DNA from 3 places in the Rhizobium sp. USDA 4016 genome. Region 3 is predicted to be linked to each of the others. Evidence: predicted binding sites of a transcription regulator. Region 3 holds the regulator's gene; each other region holds the start of a gene.
The links. Region 3 encodes PhoB, which activates phosphate uptake and scavenging genes when phosphate is short. Its sites were predicted from a motif close to TGTCATNNANCTGTCAT; they were not measured.
Positions count from the first base shown of each region.

Region 1: the regulator PhoB is predicted to act here: its motif matches at 1,965-1,981, upstream of ACZ9DP_RS07945 (PhoX family protein).
Region 2: the regulator PhoB is predicted to act here: its motif matches at 2,240-2,256, upstream of ACZ9DP_RS35930 (NAD-glutamate dehydrogenase).

Region 1 is NZ_JBWCCY010000002.1:1,427,916-1,431,863, forward strand. Features, by position in the region: gene ACZ9DP_RS07945 (PhoX family protein) at 1-1,899, opposite strand, end outside; gene ACZ9DP_RS07950 (hypothetical protein) at 2,025-2,300, opposite strand; gene ACZ9DP_RS07955 (hypothetical protein) at 2,424-2,612, opposite strand; gene ACZ9DP_RS07960 (type I secretion system permease/ATPase) at 2,785-3,948, shown strand, end outside.
Region 2 is NZ_JBWCCY010000004.1:4,073,889-4,077,836, reverse strand. Features, by position in the region: gene ACZ9DP_RS35945 (lytic murein transglycosylase) at 1-576, shown strand, start outside; gene ACZ9DP_RS35940 (carbonic anhydrase) at 595-1,236, opposite strand; gene pdxY (pyridoxal kinase PdxY) at 1,306-2,184, opposite strand; gene ACZ9DP_RS35930 (NAD-glutamate dehydrogenase) at 2,455-3,948, shown strand, end outside.
Region 3 is NZ_JBWCCY010000004.1:1,564,876-1,568,823, reverse strand. Features, by position in the region: gene ACZ9DP_RS22860 (hypothetical protein) at 114-557, shown strand; gene ACZ9DP_RS22855 (hypothetical protein) at 595-783, opposite strand; gene ACZ9DP_RS22850 (winged helix-turn-helix domain-containing protein) at 1,171-1,857, opposite strand; gene phoB (phosphate regulon transcriptional regulator PhoB) at 1,875-2,558, opposite strand; gene phoU (phosphate signaling complex protein PhoU) at 2,593-3,306, opposite strand; gene pstB (phosphate ABC transporter ATP-binding protein PstB) at 3,341-3,948, opposite strand, start outside.

The DNA of each region.
Region 1 (3,948 bases), on a different contig from region 3:
GGAAAGATCCTCGTAATAGGATGGGCGGCCATGGCCCGCCCAGTCATCACCGCCGTCCCCGGGATGCTGCACGGCGACGAAAGCCGTTTCGTCATCCGGGGCAAAGAGCGGACCACAGAGCTCGGCACCGACCGGGACGCGGAAGAACAGGCGAGAGGTGGCGCGGGCGTCACCCTCGATGTCGACAGCCCAAAGGCCGTCAGTGCGGCCGGTGGCCTTGTTGTTATTGCCGTCCGTTGCGACCCAAAGACGGCCGGCCGAATCGACGGCGCAGTTGTCCGGCATGCCGAACCAGCCGTTCTTGGAAGTTTCGGTCGAGAAAGTCGCGCCGACTTCGGCAACCGAAGGATCGCCGCACTTCAAGAGAACTTCCCATTTGCCTGAAGTTGCTGAGTAATCGCCGCCATCCTCGGTGATCTCGATGATGTGACCGAAGGCGTTGTCGGGGCGGGGATTTGCGGCGTCCACCTGATCGGCCTTGCGCTTGCTGTTGTTGGTCAGCATGACATAAATCTTGCCGTTGACGGCGTTCGGTTCGATGTCTTCCGGCCGGTCCATTTTCGTTGCGCCGATAATGTCGGCGGCGCGACGCGTCTCGATGAGAACGTCGGCCTGGCTGGCAAAGCCGTTTTCGGCTGACAGCGGTCCCTGGCCGAAGATGAGCGGCAGCCACTGCAACGTACCGTCCTCGGCAAATTTGGCCACGTAAAGCGTGCCCTCATCGAGGAGATCAAGATTGGCGGCACGATCGTTCGCATTGAACGTTCCCGACGTCACGAACTTGTAGACATAGTCGAAGCGTTCATCATCGCCGAGATAGAAGACAACACGGCCGTCCTTGCTGACGATCGATGCCGCTCCCTCATGCTTGGTACGGCCAAGAGCGGTGCGCTTCTTCGGGGTCGCGGTCGGATCCATGACGTCGACTTCGACGATCCAGCCAAAGCGATTCGGTTCGTTCGGTTCCTTGGAGAGGTCGAAGCGGTCGTAGTAATTGGCCCAATCATATCCGCCTTCCGGCACGCCGTAGCGCTTGTAATTGGCGGCTTCCCTATGGCCTTCCGGCAGTTCGCCGGAGAAATAGCCGTGGAAATTCTCTTCAGCCATGATGTAGGTGCCCCAAGGGGTCACGCCGCCGGCACAGTTGTTGAGCGTGCCGATGACGCGCGTGCCGGTGGCGTCCGCCGAGGTCTTGACCCGATCATGACCGGCAGCCGGGCCGGTAAGCTGCATTTCCGTGGTAGAGGTGATGCGGCGGTTGTAGCGGCCTTCCGGAACGACCTGCCACTTTCCGTCGACCTTGCGGATCTCGACAATCGTGCCGCCATGCGCGGCCATTTCGACGTCGACTTGTTCCTTGCTGAGCTTGCCCTGGGAGATCTTCCCGTCGACGATCTTGACGATGCCGGGAAACATCAGGTGCGGGTTCGTATATTCGTGGTTTACGACAAGCAGCCCGTTTGTCGAAGAACCTTCAAGCGGGATGAAGCCGACATAGTCGTTGTTGTAGCCGAATTGCCGGCGCTGGGCTTCTGCCGTCTGCTTGGTCGGGTCGAAGGCCGGTGCGTCGGGGAAGAGCGCGTCGCCCCAACGCAAAAGGACGTCGGCGTTGTAGCCTTCGGCGACGTGATGGTTGGCATCCACGCCGGCCTCGACTTCCGGGAAGGAGAAGGCAGAAGCGCCATTCGCGCGCGCCTTTTCCGCCGTCATCAACGCCACTGGGCTGACGGTCGCGGTAATGGCGGCAACTGCAAGCGAACCCTGGAGGAAACTACGGCGCGAAAAGCGCTTGCTGATGATTTCGCCCATGGTCGGATTGAGGCTCGAATTGTGGCCTTCGCCATCTGCGTCTTCAAGTTGCGTCGTGGGGAATATCTTTTGAGAAAGATGTTCATTCATGGGACTGGCTCCAAAGTTGAGAACGGCCCCTAGTTTTGGAGCCATTCTAAACTTAGGGCTGGGATATTACGGAAATGCGACAATTGCCTTGTCGCTCGCTCGTAACCCGTCGTCGTCGGCTGAATTTAATGCCGCGTCATTTTATGCCAGTTCTGGACATCCTTCGCCGTGATCCAGATGCGGCCATCGAAGGCGATCTCGCCATGATCGAATTTCCGGCTTGCAATAAGTTCGAGTACGCTCAGATCCTGCGGCAGCCACCGTGGGTCGGGCGCAGCCTGAACACCAGCAAGCGCATCTTTCGTCACACACACGGCTTGATGTGTGTCCTCGGCCTTCATGACGATAAGCGCATCGTTGCCGATCAGGTTGAACGTATCCGGTAAAGCGATAAGCTGCATTTGCAAACTCCTTGGCGAAGATATCCAGCCCAAGCGCCACGTGCCTGAAGCGGCAAAGCCCGCCACGCGACGTGCTGCCTTGCTATCGCGGAAAAGCAGCGCCCCATTGATAGGCCGGCATGGTTAACGAAAGGTTGCCGGATCCCAGCCCGTAGGCGGCCAACAGGGCCAAATTTCGTCGGCAATCTCCCTTATCCACAGCAGGATTTGCAGGCCGGGCTTGCTTTTCTCGAACGCCGCGGCTGAGATAGTGGGTGAAAATTTCGTCCGCAAGGCATGCGCGACCTCGTCCCGTTCCTGCACATCGGCCATTCAGATGCGTCCGCTGTAAAGCGGTCCTTAATTTAGACCGAAAGAAACTTTTTAACGGGAACACGCCGACCGCATGGGATGATAACAATAGCGTCGAACTGAGAATCAAATGTTGAATGGCCTGCACGAACGGCTCCCGCTTCGTGTCGGTGATACAACCGCGGAGCGCTGCATGACGAACGAAAAATCCGGCCCACCACGGGCTTTCCTTGTGGCGGTGCTTTTTTCCCTCAAGCGCGCTTTCCTGGGTGTCGGAGCCACGAGCTGCATTGTCAACATATTGGCGCTCACTGGCTCCTTCTTCATGTTGCAAGTCTATGACCGGGTGATTCCGGGTCGAAGCCTGCCGACACTTTCCGGGCTTGCGATCATTGCAGCAACGCTCTTCATCTTCCAGGGATTGCTCGATTTTATCCGTTCGATGCTTTTGATGCGCGCCGGAGCCGCTGTCGACGAGCGTTTGGGAGGCGACGTCTATAACTCCCTGATCCTGTTGCCCTCGCGGATGCGAATGCCGGGCGACGGTCTGCAGTCGATCCGCGATCTTGATACAGTACGCGGTTTTCTCTCCGGCCCCGGGCCAACGGCGCTGTTCGATATGCCGTGGATGCTTTTTTACATCGGTCTGTGCTTTCTCTTTCACGTCTGGATCGGTGTCACAGCGCTTGCCGGTGCGGTGATGTTGATAGGCCTTACAGCACTCGCCGAATTCAAGTCCCGCAAACCGGCAAAAATTGCCGCAGAGCTTTCCGCGCGGCGACTGAATCTTGCCGAAGCGACACGGCGAAACTCCGAGGCCGTGTTGGCCATGGGGTTCGGGTCGTTGCTGGCCACCAAATGGACCGAGGTTAACAACCGGTATCTTGCCAATCATATCTCGGCGACGACCGTCACGACCAGTCTGATGTCGATCTCAAAAGTCCTTCGGATGATGCTGCAATCCGGTGTGCTGGCGGTCGGCGCCATCCTGGTCGTCAGGCAAGAGGCGACGCCCGGCATCATGATCGCAAGTTCCATCCTCGTCAGCAGGGCGCTGGCACCTGTGGAGCTTGCAATCGGACAATGGAAGGGCTTTGTCGCCGCCCGGCAAAGCTGGAGCAGACTGACGAAGCATCTGGAACTGCTGCCGGCCGAGGAGCGGCATGTCGACCTGCCTGCACCGACCGCCAACCTGTCCGTGGAAGCGCTTCACCTTGCCGTTCCTGGTACCCGGACGATGGTACTGCGCGGGGTCTCGTTCAAGGCGGAGGCCGGAGACGCCGTCGGCGTCATCGGACCGAGCGCATCTGGAAAATCGTCGCTTGCCCGCGGACTCGTCGGTCTTTGGAAACCTATC
Region 2 (3,948 bases), 2.5 Mb from region 3:
TCCTTCGACGCCTTCATGAAGAAGCGGGGCGGCGCAACGATCATCTCCCGCGGCAGAAGCATGAAACGCGCCAATCAAGGACTCTTTGCCTCGATCGAGGGCCGCTACGGCGTTCCGGCCGGTCCGCTGATCGCGATCTGGGGAATGGAGACCGGCTTCGGCAGTTACATGGGCAATCAGCATACCCTGTCTGCCGTTTCGACGCTCGCTTACGACTGCCGCCGCTCGGATTATTTCACCGATCAGCTTTACGCCGCCCTGCAACTTGTTTCCGAAGGCTATCTGAACCCGCAGGCTCGCGGCGCGGCGCATGGCGAAATCGGCCAGACGCAGTTCCTGCCGCGCAATGTGGTCCGTTTCGGAGCCGACGGCGACGGCAACGGCCGCGTCGACATGGTTGGCTCGCGCGCTGATGCCCTGGCTTCGACGGCAAACTTCCTCAGAGGCCACGGCTGGCAGCCCGGCGCGGGTTATCAGCCAGGCGAAGCGAACTTTGCAGCAATCGCAGGCTGGAACGCCGCAACGGTCTACCAACAGGCAATCGCTTATATCGGCCAGCAGATCGACGGCCAGTGAGCTTCCCGCCCGCGAAGCTTATACTTCCGGGCGGATAAAATCGCGCGTTTCCGCGTCCATCACCCAAAGTTCACCGGTCGAGATATCGAACCAGGCCCCATGCAGGGCGATCTTCCCTGCCTCTTCAAGCGCCTTGATATCCGGAAAACTTCTGAGGTTATTGAGCGAGTTGCGGATCGAGACGCGCTCGAGCGCCGTCTGGCGCTCAGCGGCAGTCATCACGTCATTGCTTTGGATCTGCTCGGCAGCGGGCCGGACGAGCGACATCCAGCGGCCAATGAAATCACCAGGCGACAGCGGTTCGGAATTGGGATCAAGCGCTGCGCGGATACCGCCGCAGCGGCCATGGCCCATGACGACGATGTCGGAAACCTTCAAGACCTGTACGGCGAATTCCAAAGCGGCAGATGTCGAGTGAAAATGGCCATCCGGCTCGTAAGGCGGCACCATGTTGGCGACGTTGCGGATGACGAAAAGCTCACCGGGGCCGGCGTCGAAGATAAGTTCCGGTGCTGCGCGCGAGTCCGAACAGGCAATAACCAGCGTATTCGGACTCTGACCGTTTTCAGCCAGCATCTTATAGCGGTCGCGGGCGTCGGCGTAACGCCCGTTCATGAAGTTGCGATAGCCGTCCAGAAGTGAAGTTGGAAAACACTGCATGACTGTCGATTAGCGCGCAGACGCTTCAAGATCAACTGCTGCGCATGCGAAATGCGCAAACGTGCGCCTCTAACTCTTCTTCCGTTGGGCGGGATGCATGAGGCGGCGCATCTGCACCATGGCCATCGGTGTCGACAGGCTTGTTGCATCGCTTGCGAGCGTAAGCTCATCGCTGCCGCGTTTGACCGCACGCACCAGCACTTCATAGACGCTGGCTGTTGCAAGCTGCAGCGCCTTTTCGTCGTCCATCCCGGAAAGAAGCCGCGAGAGGAAGACGGCCGCCAGCAGGTCGCCCAGTCCGTTCGGCGGATTGTCGACGACACGATGCTCGGCAAGCAGAGCATGGCGGCCGGAAAGATAGAGATTTCCGGTGCCGCCAGCCATCATCGGAACAGCGGAGGTGACAAGCATGCGGGAAGGGCCGAGTGACAAAGCAGCCTCCATGACAGCTGTATTGTCCTCCAACGGTGCGCCCACCATCCAGGCCAGCTCATAGCGGTTGGGTGTCGCCAAAGACGCAAGCGGGATCAGCTGGTCGCGGATCGCCTCCGCCGTCGCTTCGGGCACATAGAGGCCGCCCAGATCGCCCATCACCGGATCGCAGACATAAAGCAGCTCGGGATTCTTTTCACGCAATGCACCGACAAGACGGGCAACAGAACCAGCCTGGGCAGCGTTTCCGAAATAACCAGACAAGACCGCCTTCACTTCTCCAACCCACGGCGCACGGATGAGATCATCGATGGCGGCATCGAAATCGGCCTCCGCAAAAGTGAGCCGGGTCGAACGGCCATGACCGGGATGCCAGGGCAGAATGATCGTCGGCAGTGCCCAGACCTGATGGCCGAGCGTCTCAAGCGCGAAGACGGCGGCACGATTGCCGACCGAACCGCGAACGACATGGCTGGAGATGACGATCACCGTTCCTGCAGCACTATTATCCGGCATAGTAATTTTAAACCCCGAATTCGATGCGCTGTTGATCGTCCTTTTGCCGCGCAGCTGTCAACCATTCTTCATCCATGCGTGGAAATCTCGGCGAGCCGAAAAAATCCAAGACCGGCCTGGGCTTTCCTATAATCGGAGAATCCTCTGAAATTTTACTGAAACAAGGTCAAAAACGCACAGAAACTGCCAAGGCGGAGCCTCTTTTAGGGGTTTTTTCGACAATTCTTCTGCTAACTTGCGCCAAATCACACAAATCGGGGAATGTCTTCAATGGCTGCCAAAAACCATCCGCGACGGGAAAAGCTGATCGAAAGCGCAAAGAAGATCGCTGCTGCAGCCAAAGAGCCGCATCTCGATCCGGAAATCCTCTTCGGCCGGGCGAGTGGAGACGACCTCGATCGATACACACCGGAGATGCTGGCGCTTTCGGCCGTTCATTCCGCTAAGGAGCTTGCGGGCTGGGACGGCAAGGTCCCGCGCGTTACGATCGAAACGCTGGCCGATGTCGAACCCGATGGCGTTGCGGTCTCGGTGCTGACGGTTACCGATCAGAATAAGCCGTTCCTTTACGAGTCCGTTATGAGCGAGGTCACAAGCTCCTATCGCGATCTCTATATGGCGGTGCATCCGATCCTGGTGATGGAGCATGGCAAGACGCCGGTACTTTATTCAGCCGAGGAGGCGAGCGATCCGGCAAAACGTGTCAGCCATATCCAGATTCACATTTCGCCGTTGACTGCGGCGCAATCCGGCGACCTTCGCAAGCGCATCATGATCGTGCTGGAGCAGGTCCGCCAGGCTGTTTCCGACTGGAAGCCCATGCTTTCCAAGCTCGACACCGTGATTGCCGAATTGGGCAGCTACGGCGCCAGCCGCAAAAAGGCCGATCGGGACGAAGCACTGGCTTTCCTCACCTGGCTACGCGATGAAAACTTCACCTTCCTTGGCATGCGTGAATATGTCTATTCCAGCAAGGGCAGCGAAGCGAAGGTCGAGCGTGACAAGGGCGCTGGCCTCGGCATTCTTTCTGATCCGGATGTCTTGGTGCTGCGCACCGGCAAGGATGCCGTAACGACGACGCCGGAAATCCTCGCCTTTCTCGATGGTCCGGATTTCCTGATCGTCACCAAGGCGAATGTGAAATCCGTCGTCCACCGCCGCGCCTATATGGATTATGTCGGCGTCAAGCGATTCGACAAGGACGGCAACGTCACCGGTGAACTGCGCATCGTTGGCCTCTTTACCTCTACGGCCTATACGTCTTCGGCTTCGGAAATTCCGCTCATCCGTTCCAAAGTTGCCAAAGTGACAGATCATTTCGGCTTCGACCCCATGAGCCATTCCGGCCGAATGTTGTACAACACGCTGGAATCTTATCCACGCGACGATCTTTTCCAGATCGACACGACGCTGCTCGCGAATTTCGCCGAACAGATCAACGATCTAGTCGAACGGCCGCGCGTCCGCGTTCTGCCGCGCATCGATCATTTCGACCGTTTTGTGTCGGTCATCGTCTATGTACCACGCGAGGAATACGATTCCATCGTTCGCGAAAAGATCGGCACCTATCTGAAGACCGTCTACGACGGCCGGGTCTCTGCCTATTATCCGGCCTTCCCGGAAGGGCGGGTTGCGCGCGTACACTTCATCATCGGCCGATCCGGCGGCAAAACGCCGCGCATCCCGCAAGCGAAGCTCGAGGAAGCGATCCGCGCCATCACCGCCCGCTGGGACGATCGCTTCGAAGCGCTGGCTGGGCCGAAG
Region 3 (3,948 bases):
CCGCCGCGGAGCAAATGATCGTGGCGAAGCCGCGCCGCTTTCGCACCACTTGCGGCATCCTTTTGAACAATCAGGCAGTTTCCGCGTTCATTTGAAGGGCAAAGGAGCTCTTGATGTCATACGGATCGCTGAGTGCTTTTGGTGACACCTGGTGCCGGTACAGCCCGGACACCGAGACCCTCGAGGCCGCTCATGACCTGGTGGACCAATACCTCGTGTTCGCCGAGGAAGCGCAAGTGGGAAATGACATCATCGACGAGATCGAGCTGCCCGTCCCGAAGCCTGTCCTGATCAAGTCGTTTGGCCTCGTCATCGCTGCCGAGCACCGTCCGCAGATAAGAACTCTGCTGATCAAGGCCGCCATGACGCTTGCCCAGTACCGCGACGACGTCGGACCACGGATGCGGTTAAAGCCTACGACACCGCACGGCAGGCCGCGGGCGGCCCGATCGCGGGAATTCGAGCGCCGTCTCGAAAAGAAGCTTGTGGCGGTCGCTGCAGAACGGATCAACCTCGGCGCGTTCTATCGCCGCGCCTTTATCGAGGCCATGCATTGACGCCAGGTGCGGTCGCACCTTGCCTTGCCCGCGACGTTCAGATCGCCGCCTGCATCAGGTAGAGGGATCGTTCCGGAGGAAGCTGTGCAACCATTTTCATCATGATCTTGGGATCGACATGGGGAACGGATCGCAGTTGGCCGTCCCGGTAGATGATCGTCAAGACGCGCGTCTCTTCGTCATAATCGAGTTCAGCGATCGTTTTCGTGTACACCAGGAACCGCATGCCGTTTACACCTCGCTGGTCAATGGAACATCACCAAGGTGATGGTGCCGACCATGACCCACCCGGAAACGATAATCAGGGACATTCTCAACAACGCCGTCTTGATCGTCATGGAATACTCCAAATCGCTTCAACCAAACTAGCTGTACTTTGGGACGAGTGTGGCCTATCGGGCCGAACCCTCATCCCAGCGGGATTATATGTCTGACGCCCTTAGGCGAGTATGGGAGCCGAAGGCGGACTGGAATCACCTCCAGCGCGACTAAGCACACCCTAATATAGGCAGTCGCGTGAAATCGACGTGACACACGTATTGCGCGAACAGCTGTATCGCGCGTCTCAATCTGTGCGCACAGCGACGGGGATAGGATAGGAACCTGATCCGGATCAGAAGTCGCCGAGTGCGTAGCCGGCGCCACGCACCGTCCGGATCACCTTATCGGCCTTGCCGAAACTGATGCCCTTCCGGAGACGCCCGATGTGTACGTCGACAGCGCGCTCATCGACACTGGCATCGTTACCCCACAGCGATGCCCTCAATTCCGATCGGGAGTGGACGCGGCCGGGGGACTTCATCAGAAACTCGAGCAGCCTGAACTCGGTGGGGCCGAGCTTGACTTCCTTCTTCTGCCTGTGAACCCGGCGGGCGTTCTTATCGAGCGTCAGATCCCCGACCTTCAGTGTGCTCTCCAGCAGCGCTGGATTGAGACGCCGCAGGAGGTTCCGCAAGCGGATGAGGAGTTCCACGGGGGAGACTGCCTTTATGAGGCAGTCGTCGGCTCCGGCGGAGAGAACGGCCAACCGGTCCTGCTCGAGGGCCGAGTCCAGCAGCACCACGATCGGAAGGCGGGCGGTCGCTCCAGTTGTCCGGAACTGGCGGCATGTCGAGATTGCCATCGAGCCAGGAGCCGGCGCACCGAATATCACCGCATCAGGCAGCCGCAACGCAACGAGCTCGACCAGCGACGCATGCGGGTGAAGACAGTTCACCGAATACCCTTCTGTCTCCAGAGCATGCTTCAGTGTCGCGAGCAGATCTTCGTCCTGCTCAACAACAAGTACCCGCACCGACATCTTCTCCAGCCTCCCTGCTATGCTTCCATCGAATATCCTGCGCCGCGGACGGTGCGGATGACGTCCTGCATGTTGGAGAAGTTCAGCGCCTTGCGCAGTCGACCGACATGAACGTCCACGGTGCGCTCGTCGACATAAATGTCGTGGCCCCAGACACCGTCCAGAAGCTGCGAACGCGAGAAGACGCGGCCGGGCGACGACATCAGGAATTCCAGTAGACGGAATTCGGTCGGGCCGAGACGGACTTCGCGGCTCTTGCGGTGAACACGATGCGTTTCGCGGTCGAGTTCGATATCGCCGCATTTCAGCACCGTGGAGAGCACCTCGGGCTTGGCGCGGCGCAGCATCGCCTTGACGCGGGCAACGAGTTCGGGCGTGGAGAACGGCTTGACCACGTAGTCGTCGGCGCCGGTGGAAAGGCCGCGCACACGCTCGCTTTCCTCGCCGCGCGCCGTCAGCATGATGATCGGCAGACGCTCCGTTTCCGGGCGCATGCGCAGGCGGCGGCAAAGCTCTATGCCCGACACGCCCGGCAGCATCCAATCGAGGATCAGAATATCCGGCGTGCGCTCCTGAAGCCTGATTTCGGCCTCGTCGCCGCGCAGAATGGTGTCGACCTCGAAACCTTCGGCCTCAAGGTTATAGCGAAGAAGCACGCTCAGTGCCTCTTCGTCTTCAACGACTGCAACTCTCGGGATCATTCGGTTCTGTCTCCTGAGGGCCGGTTCGGAATTGTCATTCCGTGACCGCGCCGACGGTGTTGGCAGTATCGTCCTTCGGACGTTCGCCTTCCGGCTGTGCGCCGGTCGCCATGTAATAGATCGTTTCGGCAATGTTAGTGGCGTGATCGCCGATGCGCTCGATGTTCTTCGCACAGAAGAGAAGATGCGTGCAGCTGGTGATGTTGCGCGGATCTTCCATCATGTAGGTCAACAGCTCGCGGAACAGCGAGGTGTACATCGCGTCGATTTCCTCGTCGCGCTCGCGGATCGACTTCGCCTTGTCGGCTGAACGCGAGGCATAGACGTCGAGTACTTCCTTGAGCTGGACCAGCGCCAGTTCGGAAAGATGCTCGAGACCGCGGGCGAGCTTGCGCGGAACGCCGGTGCTCTGCACGGCGATGACACGCTTGGCGGTGTTCTTGCCGAGATCGCCGACGCGCTCGAGATCGGCCGCGATGCGGATCGAGCCCATGATCTCGCGAAGGTCCGAGGCCACCGGCTGGCGGCGGGCAATCGTGACGATCGCCTTGTCGCCGATCTCGCGCTCGGCGTGATCCATGACGACATCGTCGGAGATGACCTTCTGGGCCAAGCCAGCGTCACCGTTAACTAGCGCGCGGACGGCGTCCGACACCATCTGCTCGGCAAGCCCGCCCATTTCCGAGATGCGGCGGGACAAATACTTCAGATCCTCGTCATAGGCAGAAAAGATATGGGTCGATGCCATTGGGATTGTCCTTGAATAGCCTGAACGCCGCAGCTCAGCCGAAGCGGCCCATGATGTAATCCTGGGTGCGCGGGTCGTCCGGATTGGTGAACATCTTGTCGGTGTCATTCTCCTCGACGAGATTGCCGAGGTGGAACATGGCGGTGCGCTGCGAAACGCGGGCTGCCTGCTGCATCGAGTGCGTCACGATGACAATACTGTAGTTCTCGCGAAGCTCGTGGATCAACTCCTCGACCTTGGCGGTCGCGATCGGATCGAGCGCCGAGCACGGTTCGTCCATCAGGATGACTTCCGGGCTGACGGCAACGGCGCGCGCGATGCACAAGCGCTGCTGCTGGCCGCCCGACAGACCGGTGCCGGATTCCTGCAGGCGGTCCTTGACTTCGTTCCAGAGGCCGGCCTTATGGAGGCTGCTTTCGACGATCTGATCAAGGTCGGCCTTCGACCTCGCAATTCCATGGATGCGCGGTCCGTAAGAAACGTTCTCGTAGATAGACTTCGGGAACGGGTTCGGCTTCTGGAAGACCATGCCGACGCGGGCGCGGAGTTCCACGACGTCGATGTCCGGATCGTAGATATCCGCGTCGTCCAGCTTGATTTCGCCCGTGACGCGGCAATTGTCGATCGTGTCGTTCATGCGGT